2 regions of the Streptomyces sp. NPDC058697 genome follow, and region 2 is predicted to be linked to the other one. Evidence: riboswitches for the same ligand, from Rfam matches in the RefSeq annotation. Region 2 holds a riboswitch; the other holds the start of a gene.
What was found. Region 2 has a riboswitch for glycine ahead of gcvT (glycine cleavage system aminomethyltransferase GcvT). Riboswitches for the same ligand answer to the same signal wherever they lie in the genome.

Region 1: it holds a riboswitch for glycine, as region 2 does, so the genes downstream of both, gcvP (aminomethyl-transferring glycine dehydrogenase) here and gcvT (glycine cleavage system aminomethyltransferase GcvT) in region 2, are expected to answer to the same signal.

What each region holds. Positions count from the first base shown of each region.
Region 1 covers NZ_JBHXSU010000008.1:331,041-337,617, reverse strand. The annotation lists gene ACFWXQ_RS21985 (DNA polymerase IV) at 1-672, shown strand, start outside; gene ACFWXQ_RS21980 (PRC-barrel domain-containing protein) at 885-1,259, opposite strand; glycine riboswitch at 1,364-1,459, shown strand; gene gcvP (aminomethyl-transferring glycine dehydrogenase) at 1,645-4,530, shown strand; gene ACFWXQ_RS21970 (DUF5999 family protein) at 4,634-4,837, opposite strand; gene ACFWXQ_RS21965 (hypothetical protein) at 5,237-5,833, opposite strand; gene ACFWXQ_RS21960 (glutamate--cysteine ligase) at 6,402-6,577, shown strand, end outside.
Region 2 covers NZ_JBHXSU010000045.1:46,402-52,978, forward strand. The annotation lists gene ACFWXQ_RS45865 (ABC transporter substrate-binding protein) at 1-283, opposite strand, end outside; gene ACFWXQ_RS45870 (ABC transporter permease) at 345-1,358, opposite strand; gene ACFWXQ_RS45875 (enhanced serine sensitivity protein SseB C-terminal domain-containing protein) at 1,793-2,584, opposite strand; gene ACFWXQ_RS45880 (enhanced serine sensitivity protein SseB) at 2,838-3,626, opposite strand; gene ACFWXQ_RS45885 (AAA family ATPase) at 3,718-4,386, opposite strand; glycine riboswitch at 4,639-4,746, shown strand; gene gcvT (glycine cleavage system aminomethyltransferase GcvT) at 4,909-6,036, shown strand; gene gcvH (glycine cleavage system protein GcvH) at 6,265-6,577, shown strand, end outside.

The DNA.
Region 1 (6,577 bases), on a different contig from region 2:
GACACGTACGACGTGGACATCCATGACCGGGTGCGGGTGCGGATGGAGGTCCAGCGGCTCGCCGACCGGTGTGTGCGGCGGTTGCGGGGTGCGCATCTGTCGGGGCGGACCATCGTGCTGAAGGTGCGGCGGTACGACTTCTCGACGCTGACCCGGTCCGAGACGCTGAGGGGGCCCACGGACGACCCCGCGGTGGTGCGGGAGGCCGCAGCGCGGTTGCTGGAGTCCGTGGACACCACGGGCGGCGTACGGCTTCTGGGGGTGGGGGTCTCGGGGCTTGCCGACTACACGCAGGAGGATCTCTTCGCCCAGGCCCGGACGGCTGCCGCCGCCGCTGCTGCCTCTGCCGAGGAGCTTGAGCATGCGGAGAAGGAAGAAGCCGAGGAGGCGGTCGAGGAGCCGGTTCCTCCGGAGGAGCGGCGGTGGCATGCGGGGCACGATGTGCGGCATGCCGAGTTCGGGCACGGGTGGGTGCAGGGGAGTGGGCTGGGGCGGGTGACGGTGCGGTTCGAGACGCCGGGTTCCCCTCCGGGGCGGGTGCGGACGTTTCGGAGCGATGATCCTTTGTTGGAGGTTGCGGAGCCGTTGCCGTTGGTTGAGCGGCGGCCTGGGGGTGTGGGGTCCCCTGCGGGGTCGCCTGCGGGGTCGCCTGCGGCGGGCGGGGAGGGGTGACCTCGGTGCGTTTGTGTGTGCGGGTTGGTTGTGGCTTGTCGCGCAGTTCCCCGCGCCCCTGGACGACGGGGTGGCTGAGGGGGGTTTCTGGCTGCGGGTGCGTTGTGGCTTGGCGCGCAGTTCCCCGCGCCCCTAAAAGACAGCGGGGTCTCTGTGCCCCTAAGAGGCGAAGGAACTGGCCGTTTCTCTGGTTGGCGGCTCCCGGGCTGCCCCTACGGGGACTCGTCCTTGCCTGCCAGGTGGCCGAAGTCGCGGTCCGGGAAGGGGGGCGGGGGGGCTACGTCCAGGCCGTAGTGGTGGTAGAGCTGGAGTTCTTGTTCGGGGGAGAGGTGGCGGCCCACGCCGAAGTCGGGGGCGTCCTTGATCAGGGCGCGTTCGAAGGGGACGCGCAGGGCCCCGTCGGCCAGCTCGCTGGGCTCCAGGGGGACGAAGGCGTCTCTGCTGAACAGGCCGGTGCGTATGGCCGCCCACTCCGGTACACCGGTCGCGTCGTCGAGGTAGACCTCGTCGACGGTGCCGATTTTGGTGCCGTTGCGGTCGAACGCCTTGCGGCCTATCAGGTTGCGCGGATCGATGTCGGTCTGCACGGGCCCTCCAGCTGCTCGCAACTCATCCGTAAGCACTACGAAAGAGCACTTTGAGGAGGGCGGCCACTCGAGGGAACCCCGCTGGTACGCTGGGCAACGGCTGCTGACCCCGTGCGGGAGAGTCCTCCAGGCTTCATCGGAGGCGCCGAAGGAGCAAATCCTCCCCGGAATCTCTCAGGCCCACGTACCGCATGGACGAGGTCACTCTGGAAAGCAGAGCGGTGTTCGAGTTTTTGACGGCTTCCGCTCTCACCGACGGTGAAAGCCGGTGTGCCTACACGGCGGGCCGGTGAAGCTCTCAGGTTGAGATGACAGAGGGGGAGGCCGTCCGGGCACCCATGCAGTGGTGCCCCTCGAAGGTCGTCAGACCAGGAGGCCTCCGCACATGACCGCCCATCGTATTCCGCTCTCAGAGCTCGAACAGGGAATCCCCTTCGAGCAGCGCCACATCGGGCCCGACCTCGAAGCCCGGGCCAAGATGCTCGCGCACGTGGGGTACGGCTCGCTCGACGAGCTGACGGCCACCGCGGTCCCGGATGTGATCAAGAACGCCGACTCGCTCGAACTGCCGGGCGCCCGCACCGAGGCCGAGGTACTGGCCGAGCTGCGCTCCCTCGCGGACCGCAACCAGGTGCTGGATTCCATGATCGGGCTCGGGTACTACGGGACGTTCACTCCGCCCGTGATCCTGCGCAATGTCATGGAGAGTCCGGCCTGGTACACCGCGTACACGCCGTATCAGCCCGAGATCTCGCAGGGTCGCCTTGAGGCGCTGCTGAACTTCCAGACCGTGGTCGCCGAGCTGACCGGACTGCCGACCTCCGGGGCCTCGCTGCTCGACGAGGGCACGGCGGCCGCCGAGGCCATGGCGCTGTCGCGGCGCATGGGCAAGAACAAGAAGGGCCTGTTCCTCGTCGACGCGGACACCATGCCGCAGACGATCGCCGTGATCGAGACCCGCGCCGAGCCGACCGGCGTCGAGGTCGTCGTCGCCGACCTGAGCGACGGCATTCCGGCCGAGCTCGCCGAGCGCGAGATCAACGGCGTACTCCTCCAGTACCCCGGCGCCTCCGGTGCCGTACGGGACCTCAGGCCCGTCGTCGAGCGGGCGCACGAGCTCGGCGCGGTCGTCACCGTCGCCGCCGATCTGCTCGCCCTGACGCTGCTCACCTCGCCCGGTGAGCTCGGCGCCGACATCGCGGTCGGTACGACCCAGCGCTTCGGGGTGCCGATGGGCTTCGGCGGGCCGCACGCCGGATACATGGCCGTGCGCGAGAAGTTCGCGCGCAGCCTGCCCGGCCGGCTCGTCGGCGTCTCGGTCGACGCGGACGGCAACAAGGCGTACCGGCTCGCCCTGCAGACGCGCGAGCAGCACATCCGCCGCGAGAAGGCGACCAGCAACATCTGTACGGCCCAGGTGCTGCTCGCCGTGATGGCCGGGATGTACGCCGTCTACCACGGGCCCCAGGGACTGAAGTCCATCGCGCGGCGCACCCACCGGTACGCCACGATCCTCGCCGCGGGCCTGAAGGCCGGCGGGGTCGAGGTCGTCCACGAGGCGTACTTCGACACGCTGACCGTGCGGGTGCCGGGCAAGGCGGCCGAGACGCTCGCGGCGGCGCGCCGGGGCGGGGTCAACCTCCGGCTCGTCGACGCCGACCACCTGTCCCTCGCCTGCGACGAGACCACCACGCGGGCCCAACTGGGTGCTGTCTGGGCCGCGTTCGGGGTCGACGGCGACGTGGCCCTGCTGGACGGGGCGACGGAGGACACGCTGCCGGCCGCGCAGCTGCGCACCGACGAGTACCTCACGCATCCGGTCTTCCACCAGTACCGTTCCGAGACCGCGATGCTGCGCTACCTGCGCCGGCTCGCTGACCGTGACTACGCGCTCGACCGGGGCATGATCCCGCTGGGCTCCTGCACGATGAAGCTCAACGCGACGACCGAGATGGAGCCGGTGACCTGGCCCGAGTTCGGTCAGCTGCACCCCTTCGCGCCCGCCGAGCAGGCGCAGGGCTATCTCACGCTCATCCGTGAGCTGGAGGAGCGGCTCGCCGAGGTCACCGGGTACGACAAGGTGTCGCTGCAGCCCAACGCCGGTTCGCAGGGCGAGCTGGCCGGTCTGCTGGCCGTACGCGGCTATCACCGGGCCAACGGCAACGAGCAGCGCACGGTCTGCCTCATCCCGTCGTCCGCGCACGGGACGAACGCCGCGAGTGCGGTGATGGCCGGGATGAAGGTCGTCGTCGTGAAGACCGCCGACGACGGCGAGATCGACGTCGAGGACCTGCGGGCCAAGATCGAGCAGCACCGCGACGAGCTGTCGGTACTGATGATCACGTACCCCTCGACGCACGGGGTGTTCGAGGAGCACGTCGCCGACATCTGCGCCCAGGTGCACGAGGCGGGCGGCCAGGTGTACGTCGACGGCGCCAACCTCAACGCACTGGTGGGGCTTGCCAAGCCGGGGCACTTCGGCGGCGACGTCTCGCACCTCAACCTGCACAAGACGTTCTGCATCCCGCACGGCGGCGGCGGTCCGGGCGTGGGCCCGGTGGGGGTGCGCTCGCACCTGGCGCCGTATCTGCCGAACCACCCGCTGCAGCCCGCCGCGGGCCCGGAGACGGGCGTGGGCCCGATCTCGGCCGCTCCCTGGGGCTCCGCGGGCATCCTGCCCATCTCGTGGGCGTACGTCCGTCTCATGGGCGGTGAGGGGCTCAAGCGGGCCACCCAGGTCGCCGTGCTCAGCGCCAACTACATCGCCAAGCGTCTTGAGCCGCACTTCCCGGTGCTCTACACCGGTCCCGGCGGGCTCGTGGCGCACGAGTGCATCATCGATCTGCGGCCGCTGACCAAGGCGACCGGTGTGAGCGTCGACGACGTCGCCAAGCGGCTGATCGACTACGGGTTCCACGCGCCGACGATGTCGTTCCCGGTGGCCGGCACGCTGATGATCGAGCCCACGGAGAGCGAGGATCTGACCGAAATCGACCGGTTCTGTGACGCGATGATCGCCATCCGTGCGGAGATCGAGAAGGTCGGCTCGGGCGAGTGGGCGGCGGACGACAACCCGCTGCGGAACGCCCCGCACACGGCCGCCGCGCTCGGCGACGCCTGGGAGCACGCGTACAGCCGCGAGGAGGCGGTGTTCCCGGCCGGTGTCTCGGCCGCGGACAAGTACTGGCCGCCGGTGCGCCGGATCGACCAGGCCTACGGCGACCGGAACCTGGTCTGCTCCTGCCCGCCGCTGGACGCCTACGAAGAGTAATCACCGACGGACATGAGTCGGGGCCGGTTCGGGATTCCTTCCCGGGCCGGCCCCTCATATGTCCGGACGGCTTGCCCCCGCCGCCCTCGGTGCACCGCGCCGCTCAGGCGGCGGTCATCACGTCCAGGGCCACAGGGCGATGTGGAGCGATGATCCGGCCGTCCGGCAGGAGCTCACCGGTGTCCTCGAAGAGGAGAACGCCGTTGCACAGCAGGCTCCATCCCTGCTCCGGGTGGTGCGCCACAAGAAGCGCGGCCTCCCGGTCGGCGGAGTCGGCTGTCGGGCACGGTGGCTGGTGCTGGCACATTGATGGGATCTTTCGCTTTGGTGTGAGGTCGGTGATCGGTGTCGTGTCTGTTCCGCGGCTCGAACTGATGCTCATTGCCGCCCCCCGTTTGTCAGATGGTCCGGAACCCAGTGTTGCCCTACGGGCGTCAATCCGCAGGGATTTGGCGTCAGCGCTCCTCACAGGTTGATGACGCATCACCCGTGCGGACGGTTCATTCCAACTGGGCTGCCTCTTCGGGTGGTTAGTAATGGTCGGATGGGGCTAGTCCGGACGGGCCGGGGGTGCGCTGCGTCCCCCGGGCGTCACTCCGCGCAACACCGTTCCCAAAGCAATACCGCCCCCAAAGCAATACCGTCCCACACGGCAGCGTGCCCCGCGGCCGGGGTGGGGCCGCGGGGCACGGAAGCCGGGGTGCGCTCAGGCGGGTGAGCCGAGCAGCGGGGCGGGCGTCGGCGTCGGTGTGAGCCGATGCGTCAGGACGGGCAACAGCTCGGCCACACGGTGCGGTCGGTGCGCGGCGATGCCGGGCGGGGCGGGAGCCAGTGGCACCAGGAGGTCGGTGGCCGCGGGATGGCCCTGAGCGCCGTCGGCCGCGCAGTCGCCGTGCAGCCAGAGTGTGAGCATGTAGAGCTCGGGTACGGACAGCAGACGGGCCTGGTACGACCCGGTCATCGTCTCGGCCTGGCGCAGGGCGCGCTCGGTGGCGGTGACGTACGGGCCCTCGAAGAAGTGCGAGAAGGCCCAGCCGTCCGGGGTCAGCCTCGTTTCCGCGGCCGCCACGGCGCGTTCGCCGCAGCGGATCAGGAAGCGCCACCCGGCCAGGCGGGTGGCCGAGGCGCCCGCCGGGGCGATCCGGTCGAGCACGTGGACGGGCAGCGGTAGATCGGGTGTGGCGGGTCCCTGCGCGTTGCGCAGGGACGGGGTACGCGCTTCACGGACCGCGGTGGGGGAACCGAGGGCGGTGAGGACGGTGCGCAACGCGGGCGCGGGAGCCGGGGGAACATGCAGCGGCATGGTGGGTCGCCTCTCATTCGACAGGCATGATGGCGCGAGGGCGGGGGCGGACGGCGCTGTCAGCTCTCGGGTCAGAGGAGCGAGGGCCCAAGATCCGGTCGTCAAAGTGACGTCGTTCGCCCGAAGGGTCGGCCGCGTGGCGGGCGGCACTTTGACGGCAGGACCTACCATGGCGAACGCCAACTCTCTGCCTCGTTCGCGGAGTTTATACGACACGTGTTCTGACGGTGTTTCGTCTAGCCGTTCCGCGCATTAAGGGCAAGAGACAATTCGGTCGGCGTGACGTGCGTTTGGTCCTGGTTCTCCAGGGGTACCCGTCGATGACCTCGGAATATGCCACCGGGGTGGACGGCCGGTTCCTGTCGGCGTTTTTCACGACAGGGTCGATCGTCGAAAGCGTGCACTGACCCATGCCCAGTGAATGTGCCTGCGGGTATCTGCGTTCAGAGTAGCGCCCGGGGGGTCTGTTCCAGGGCGTTATCGATCACACTGCCTGGGCATCATCCCACGTGACCCGGGACATCAGCGGCCGGTTCGTCGGGCTGCCCAGTCGAGGAGGGACACTTCGATGGGGGAGAAGGTCGTGGCGGGGCCGATCGGGCTGTCCGATCGGCAGCGGTACCGCGAAAAGCTCCAGCAGTGTCTGGCGGGGCTGGCGCGGTTGCTGGCGGAGAAGCGGTTCGACCGCCCCAAGAATCTCATGGGCCTGGAGATCGAGCTGAATCTCGCCGGTCCTGACGGCAT
Region 2 (6,577 bases):
GGCTGTAGTACCGCATGAAGTTCCAGGCGAAGCCGTAGTAGCCACGCGTGGTGTCCCACGAGTCGGCGTCCTGGGCGCCCGCGAACTTCAGCTCGCCGCCCTTCTTGGCGAGGGAGGCCTGCGCGACCTTGTTGTTGGCTGCGTTGAAGCCGGCCGCGCCGTTCTTCGAGCCGCCGTCGTCGTCGCTGCCGCCGCCGCACGCCGCCGTGGACAGCAGCGCAGCGACCACGGCTGCGGCGGCCGCGGCCTGCTTGCGCCGCCCTGTGGTGCGTTGGGTACTCACTCGGATCCTCCGATATGTAGCGGCCCGTCGACAGATGACGGGGCCCTGGGGGTACGGCAGTTCAGCGGGAACCCTTCGGGTCGAGCGCATCGCGTACGCCGTCGCCGAAGAGGTTGAAGGAGAGCACGGTGATGAAGATCGCTACACCCGGGATCACCATGTACATGGGGTCCGAGTCGTAGTAGTCGATCGCGGAGGAGAGCATCTGTCCCCAGGAGGCGGTGGGCGGCTTGACGCCCACGCCCAGGAAGCTGAGCGCCGCCTCGGTGAGGATATTGGTCGGGATCATCATCGTCGTGTACACGATGATGGGCGCGACGAGGTTGGGCAGCAGCTCCTTGAACAGGATGTAGAACCGCCCGGCCCCGAGGCTGCGCGCGGCCTCCACGTACTCGCGCTCACGCAGGGACAGCGTCTGACCGCGCACCACGCGTCCCACATAGGGCCAGCCGAAGAAGCCGATCACCAGGATCATGACGAACAGGCGCACGCCCGTACCCGTCAGGCCCAGCATCTCGTTCGGCATGACCGAGACCAGCGCGATGATGAAGAGCAGCTGCGGGAAGGCCAGCAGGCCGTCCATCACGCGGCTGATGAAGGCGTCGACCCAGCCGCCGAAGTAGCCGGCGAGAACGCCGAGCACGGTGCCGAGCACCACGGCCACCAGGGCCGACAGGAAGCCGACGAGCAGCGAGATACGGGCGCCGTAGACGATCCGGGCGAAGATGTCGCGGCCGCTGACCGGTTCAACGCCGAGAAGGTGGTCTCCGCTGATTCCACCGAAGGACCCGGTGGGGGTCGAGAAGAGCGGATCGATCAGGTCCTCGTGGTGGGACTCGGGGTCCTGCCCGACCAGGTTCGTGATCACGGGAGCGAGCAGCGCGATCGCGATCAGCACGAGAACGATGACGCCGCCCGTCAGGGCGAGCTTGTCCCGCTTCAGGCGCTCCCAGGCGATGCGGCCGAGGGAACGACCCTGTACCGCCTTCGCCTCGGCGGAGCCGGCTACGAGCGCCGCCTCCTCGGCCGCGCTCGGGGCGGCTTCGGCCGTCGGCTCGTGCAATGGTGCCGTCATCGTGGCAGGGACCCCTCTCAACCGGCGGTAGCCGGCCCACACTTGCCGCTTGTAGCGGCGTGATCAGTCCGTCGTACACGGGGGATAAACCCCCTGGACCGGGAGTCTTCAACGCCTCGGCGATCTGTTGCCAGACCTGACGGTGAATGGATGCGCAAACGTGATGCTGTCAGGAGGGTTCCGTTATCCGAACGCCGGGTAACGGGGGTCGGACGCGGGAGTTTTGGTACGAAAGGGGCCTCGCAGCCCATTTACCCGCGTAGATCGGGACATACCGCCCAGGGGTGATGCGGGAGAGGGAGCCGATGCTCCACAGGTTGGACTCGACCTGACCCGGATCGTCTCAGGTGCTTCGCCCGGGCGCTTCGACCGGATCGTCTCAGGTGCGTCGACCGGGTAGTTCGACCCGATCGTCTCAGATGCTTCGATTCGTCTCAGTAGGTGCCCGGGAATCCGTATCCGCCGGCCGCCGGCGCCTGGGCGGGCGCCGCGTGGGCCTCACGATCGTAGAACGGCCGCGCGTTGATCCGCAGCCACAGGGCCACCGGGTCGTACTCGTCGGACATCGCGACCGTCGACACCGGCAGACCGTCCGGCACCGCGCCGATGGACTGCTGCATCATCGCCCGCACCGAGTCCACGGCGGGCGGGCTGGTGTCGTACACATCAAGCCCGATGGCGAGATACGGCGCCCCGAGCGCGGGCTGCACCCAGGCGCGGCGGAGCGATCTGACAGCTGCGGTCCGGTGCGCGTTCTGCGTGAGCAGGGCGTAGAACTGCGGGATCTCGATGCCCGGCTCGGACAGCCTGAGCGGGCCCGCGGGCTGCCGCTCCAGGCCGGTCGAGATACGGCGCAGATCCAGCCAGGGGATGCCGACGCCGCCGCCCGGCGCATGCGGGTTCAGCCACAGGCCGTAGTGGTCGGGGTAGAGGGTGCGGGCCACGTCGAGCCCGTCGACCACCTCGTACGAACGGTTCCAGCCGCTCGCCGAGAGCTCCTGGGCGGAGGTCACACAGGGCGCGTAGCCGAAGCCCTCGACCTCCATGTTCCCGTACTGGGCGTCGGGCGAGCCCGCCTGGCCGTGCCAGAGCAGCATCCAGACCTGGCCGGACGACGGGGTCGCGAGGGCGCGCAGAAGCGCCTCGTAGGCGTCGTAACGCCCGGGCGTCACTTGGCGCAGCATGTGCTCGACCTGCCCGGCCGCGGCCGTGCCCGACGCGCTCACCTTCTACCGCCCCTTCGTGACATCCCTGACATACAGGTCCATTCGACGGGGCGCTGTGCTCGCTTGAACATGGCACCACCCCGACGAGCCATGAAACCAGCTTAAGTGGCGATCCCGACAGCACCGTTGCGCTCCGCTGGGTTTGGTGTTGAGAGCTCGGGGCTTTCTGCTGTCAGCCGGCCGCGGGTCGGGGGTGGCTGAGCGCGCCGTTCCCCGCGCCCCTTCGGGGCGCGCCCTTGCCGGGCGGCGAGAACTAGTGGGCCCCGGTGTAGAACGGGCGCACCTGCGTCCGCAGCCAGTCGCCCACCGGGTCCTGGGCCACGTCCAGGAAGACGAGGTTCACCGGGTGGGGCACGGGGACCTGGCCGAGGGCGCGGCCCACGGCGTCCAGGGGGAGGGCGCGGGCGTCGTCGTGCCAGTGGGCCAGCTCCACGCCGATGAACATCACGGGGTCGCCGCCCTCGATGCTCGCCAGACAGCGGCGGGCGCTCAGGACGACACCGGTCGCGGCGAACTCCGCGGAGGCGGCGGCCAGGAAGTCCACCGGGTCGTGCTGCCAGTCCGGCTGGAACAGCCGCACCCGGCCGCCGCTCGCCTGCCCGTCCAGCTCCGTACGTCCGGTCCGGCACAGCTCGGCCACGGCGGGCGGCGGCAGCGGCACCCCGACCGTGCCGTCCGGGTTCACCACGATGCCCACCTGGGGCGGCAGCCCGCGCGCGAACTCGACGGCGGGCGCCACCGTGTACGACAGGTGGTCGCCGACGACCTGGCGGAACTGCTGCTCCGAGCTGAAGACCGGCACGTACGCCTGCCCGCCGAACTCCATCGTGGGCAGGTCGAGCGGGCCGCTGTGCGGGCCGCCGCCCTCGGGCAGCGGCACCCAGAGGAAGCTGCGGCCCATGACCTCCACGATCCGGGCTCCCGCCGAAGGCGACGCCGCGCCGAGGGAGGCGGCCAGTACCGCCTCCAACTCGTTGCCGGGCCAGCCGACATGGGGGTGTGGGTGTGCTTGCACCGGAATGTCCTGTGCCGGGAAGTCCATCTCTCTACCGCCTGCTCGAACCGCCGTCTGCGGCTGTCGAGATTACGCGCACGCGCCCTCCCCCGCCGCAGTCCGTCCGGTCGCCGGGACCTCAGTCGCCGAAGTCGACCCGCCGCAGCACGTCCGCCGCCGCCCGGTCGATGAGCACCGCCGAGCCGCAGCCCTCCGGCAGGTCGCCCTTCTCCACGGAACGCAGCAGCCGGCGGAACGCGCCGCGGTGCCGCGCGAACGCGTACCGCGAGACACCGCGGCCCCGCTCACGCTGGCCGTCCAGGGCCGTGCCCGGGTCCACGTCGAGCAGCAGCAGGTGCAGGGTGCCGCCGCGCCGCCGGGCGTCCCGGGCCAGCCAGCTGCGCACCCAGGCCTGCGTCCCGCAGTCGTGCACCACGACCCCCTCGCCGGACCGCAGGGCCCGGCGCAGGCCCGCGTAGTGCGCGGCGCGGACCAGGGGCCGGTAGACCGCGTACGGCAGGAAGCGGGCCAGCCGGCCGTCCCAGCGGTCGCGGGTGTCCTGGGAGTCGATGCGGCGGCCCGTCACCGCCCGGCGCATCAGGGTCGACTTGCCGCTGCCGGGCAGGCCCGTGACCACCACCAGGTCGGACGTGCCGAAGCGGAGGCCGTGCGGGCTGTGGCCCGCGCGCTCCCGCAGGTCGCGGACGACGGGCGCCTGAAGCGGGCCGCACGCCTCCCCGGCCGGGGCAGTGGGCTGCTTGGGCAGCGCGATGGCCGCGCTCGTGGCGTACGCCGTGGTCCTGTTCACCCTGATCGTCCTCCCCATGGGGTCGGGAGACCCATCCCCGTCGAGTGTAAAGAGAAGGTAATGCGCTGGTCCCCTCATTTCTGTTCTCGTCCTGCCACAGCCCCGTCACAGATCGCTGTGGATGCCTGTGGACCCTGTGCGGACGCCGTGCGGCCGGGCCGTGACGCCGTGCACCGCCCCCTCGCGAAGAGTCCCCTGCCGCGCCGCTCCGATGCGTGCAATGATGTGCCCGCCAACTGCATACCGGCCGCTTGAATCCGCGCGGGAGAGTTCCGGACACGTTTTTTCGTACGTGGTCCGGGCGCCGAAGGAGCAAGTCCCTCCCTTGAATCTCTCAGGCACCGTTACCGCGCGGGCGAGGCACATCTGAAAAGCGGGCCGTCTCCCTGTCAGCAGGGCTTCGGCTCCACCCAAGGTGCAAGTCAGTGACCGTCCGGCCGACCGGTGGTCACGGCGAACCTCTCAGGTTCCGATGACAGATGGGGAGGAACGACCTCGCCGTCATGCCTTGGGAGCCCCACCGTGAGCAGTAACGCCCCCGTTGAACCGCGCCATACCGCGCTCGACGCCCTCCATCGTTCGCTCGGCGCGACGATGACCGATTTCGCCGGCTGGGACATGCCCCTGCGATACGGCTCCGAGCGCGACGAGCACCTCGCCGTACGCACCCGGGCCGGGCTCTTCGACCTCTCCCACATGGGCGAGATCACCGTGACCGGGCCTCAGGCGGCCGCGCTGCTCGACTTCGCGCTGGTCGGCAACATCGGGGGCGTGAAGCCCGGACGGGCCCGCTACACGATGATCTGCCGGGCCGACGGCGGCATCCTGGACGACCTGATCGTCTACCGGCTGGCGGAGACCACGTACATGGTCGTCGCCAACGCCTCCAACGCCCAGACCGTCCTGGACTCGCTCGTGGAGCGGGCGGAGGGCTTCGACGCCGAGGTCCGCGACGACCGCGACGCGTACGCCCTGCTCGCGATCCAGGGCCCCGAGTCCCCCGGCATCCTCAAGTCCCTCACCGACGCCGACCTGGACGGCCTGAAGTACTACGCCGGCCTGCCCGGCACGGTCGCGGGCGTCCCCGCGCTGATCGCGCGCACCGGCTACACCGGCGAGGACGGCTTCGAGCTGTTCGTGGCTCCGGCCGACGCCGAGAAGCTGTGGCAGGCACTGACCGACGCGGGCACCCCCGTCGGGCTCGTCCCCTGCGGCCTCTCCTGCCGGGACACCCTGCGCCTGGAGGCGGGCATGCCGCTGTACGGGAATGAGCTGAGCACCTCGCTCACCCCCTTCGACGCCGGGCTCGGCCGGGTCGTGAAGTTCGAGAAGGAGGGCGACTTCGTGGGGCGCGAGGCGCTGACCGCGGCCGCCGCCCGGGCCGAGTCGCAGCCCCCGCGCGTCCTCGTCGGCCTGATCGCCGAGGGCCGCCGTGTGCCGCGCGCCGGATACCCGGTCGTCGCCGACGGCAAGGCCGTCGGCGAGGTCACCTCGGGCGCGCCCTCGCCGACCCTGGGCAAGCCGATCGCGATGGCGTACGTCGACGCCGCGCACTCCGCACCCGGCACGCCCGGTGTCGGCGTGGACATCCGGGGCAGCCACGAGCCGTACGAGGTCGTGGCGCTGCCCTTCTACAAGCGCCAGAAGTGACACTGGTCCGCAAGCGTCAGAAGTGACATCGGTCGGCACGAGTCGAAAGTGACACCGGACGGTCGGCGTCAGAAGTGACACCGGTCGGCCGGCGTCGGAAGTGACACCGGTTCGCAGGCCCTGTGCGACACCGGTCGGCAGCGTCAGAAGTGACCCGGAGCACATCCGCCCAGGTCACCCCCAGTCCCCCTGCATCAGCACTCCCCCGCGTACAGGAGAATTCAGGCCATGAGCAACCCCCAGCAGCTGCGCTACAGCAAGGAGCACGAGTGGCTGTCGGGCGCCGAGGACGGCGTCTCGACGGTCGGCATCACCGAGCACGCGGCCAACGCGCTCGGCGATGTGGTGTACGTCCAGCTCCCGGAGGTGGGTTCCGCGGTGACCGCGGGCGAGACCTGCGGCGAGCTGGAGTCGACCAAGTCGGTGAGCGATCTGTACTCGCCCGTCTCCGGCGAGATCACCGAGATCAACCAGGACGTCGTGGACGACCCCGCGCTGGTGAACACCGCCCCGTTCGAGGGCGGCTGGCTGTTCAAGGTAC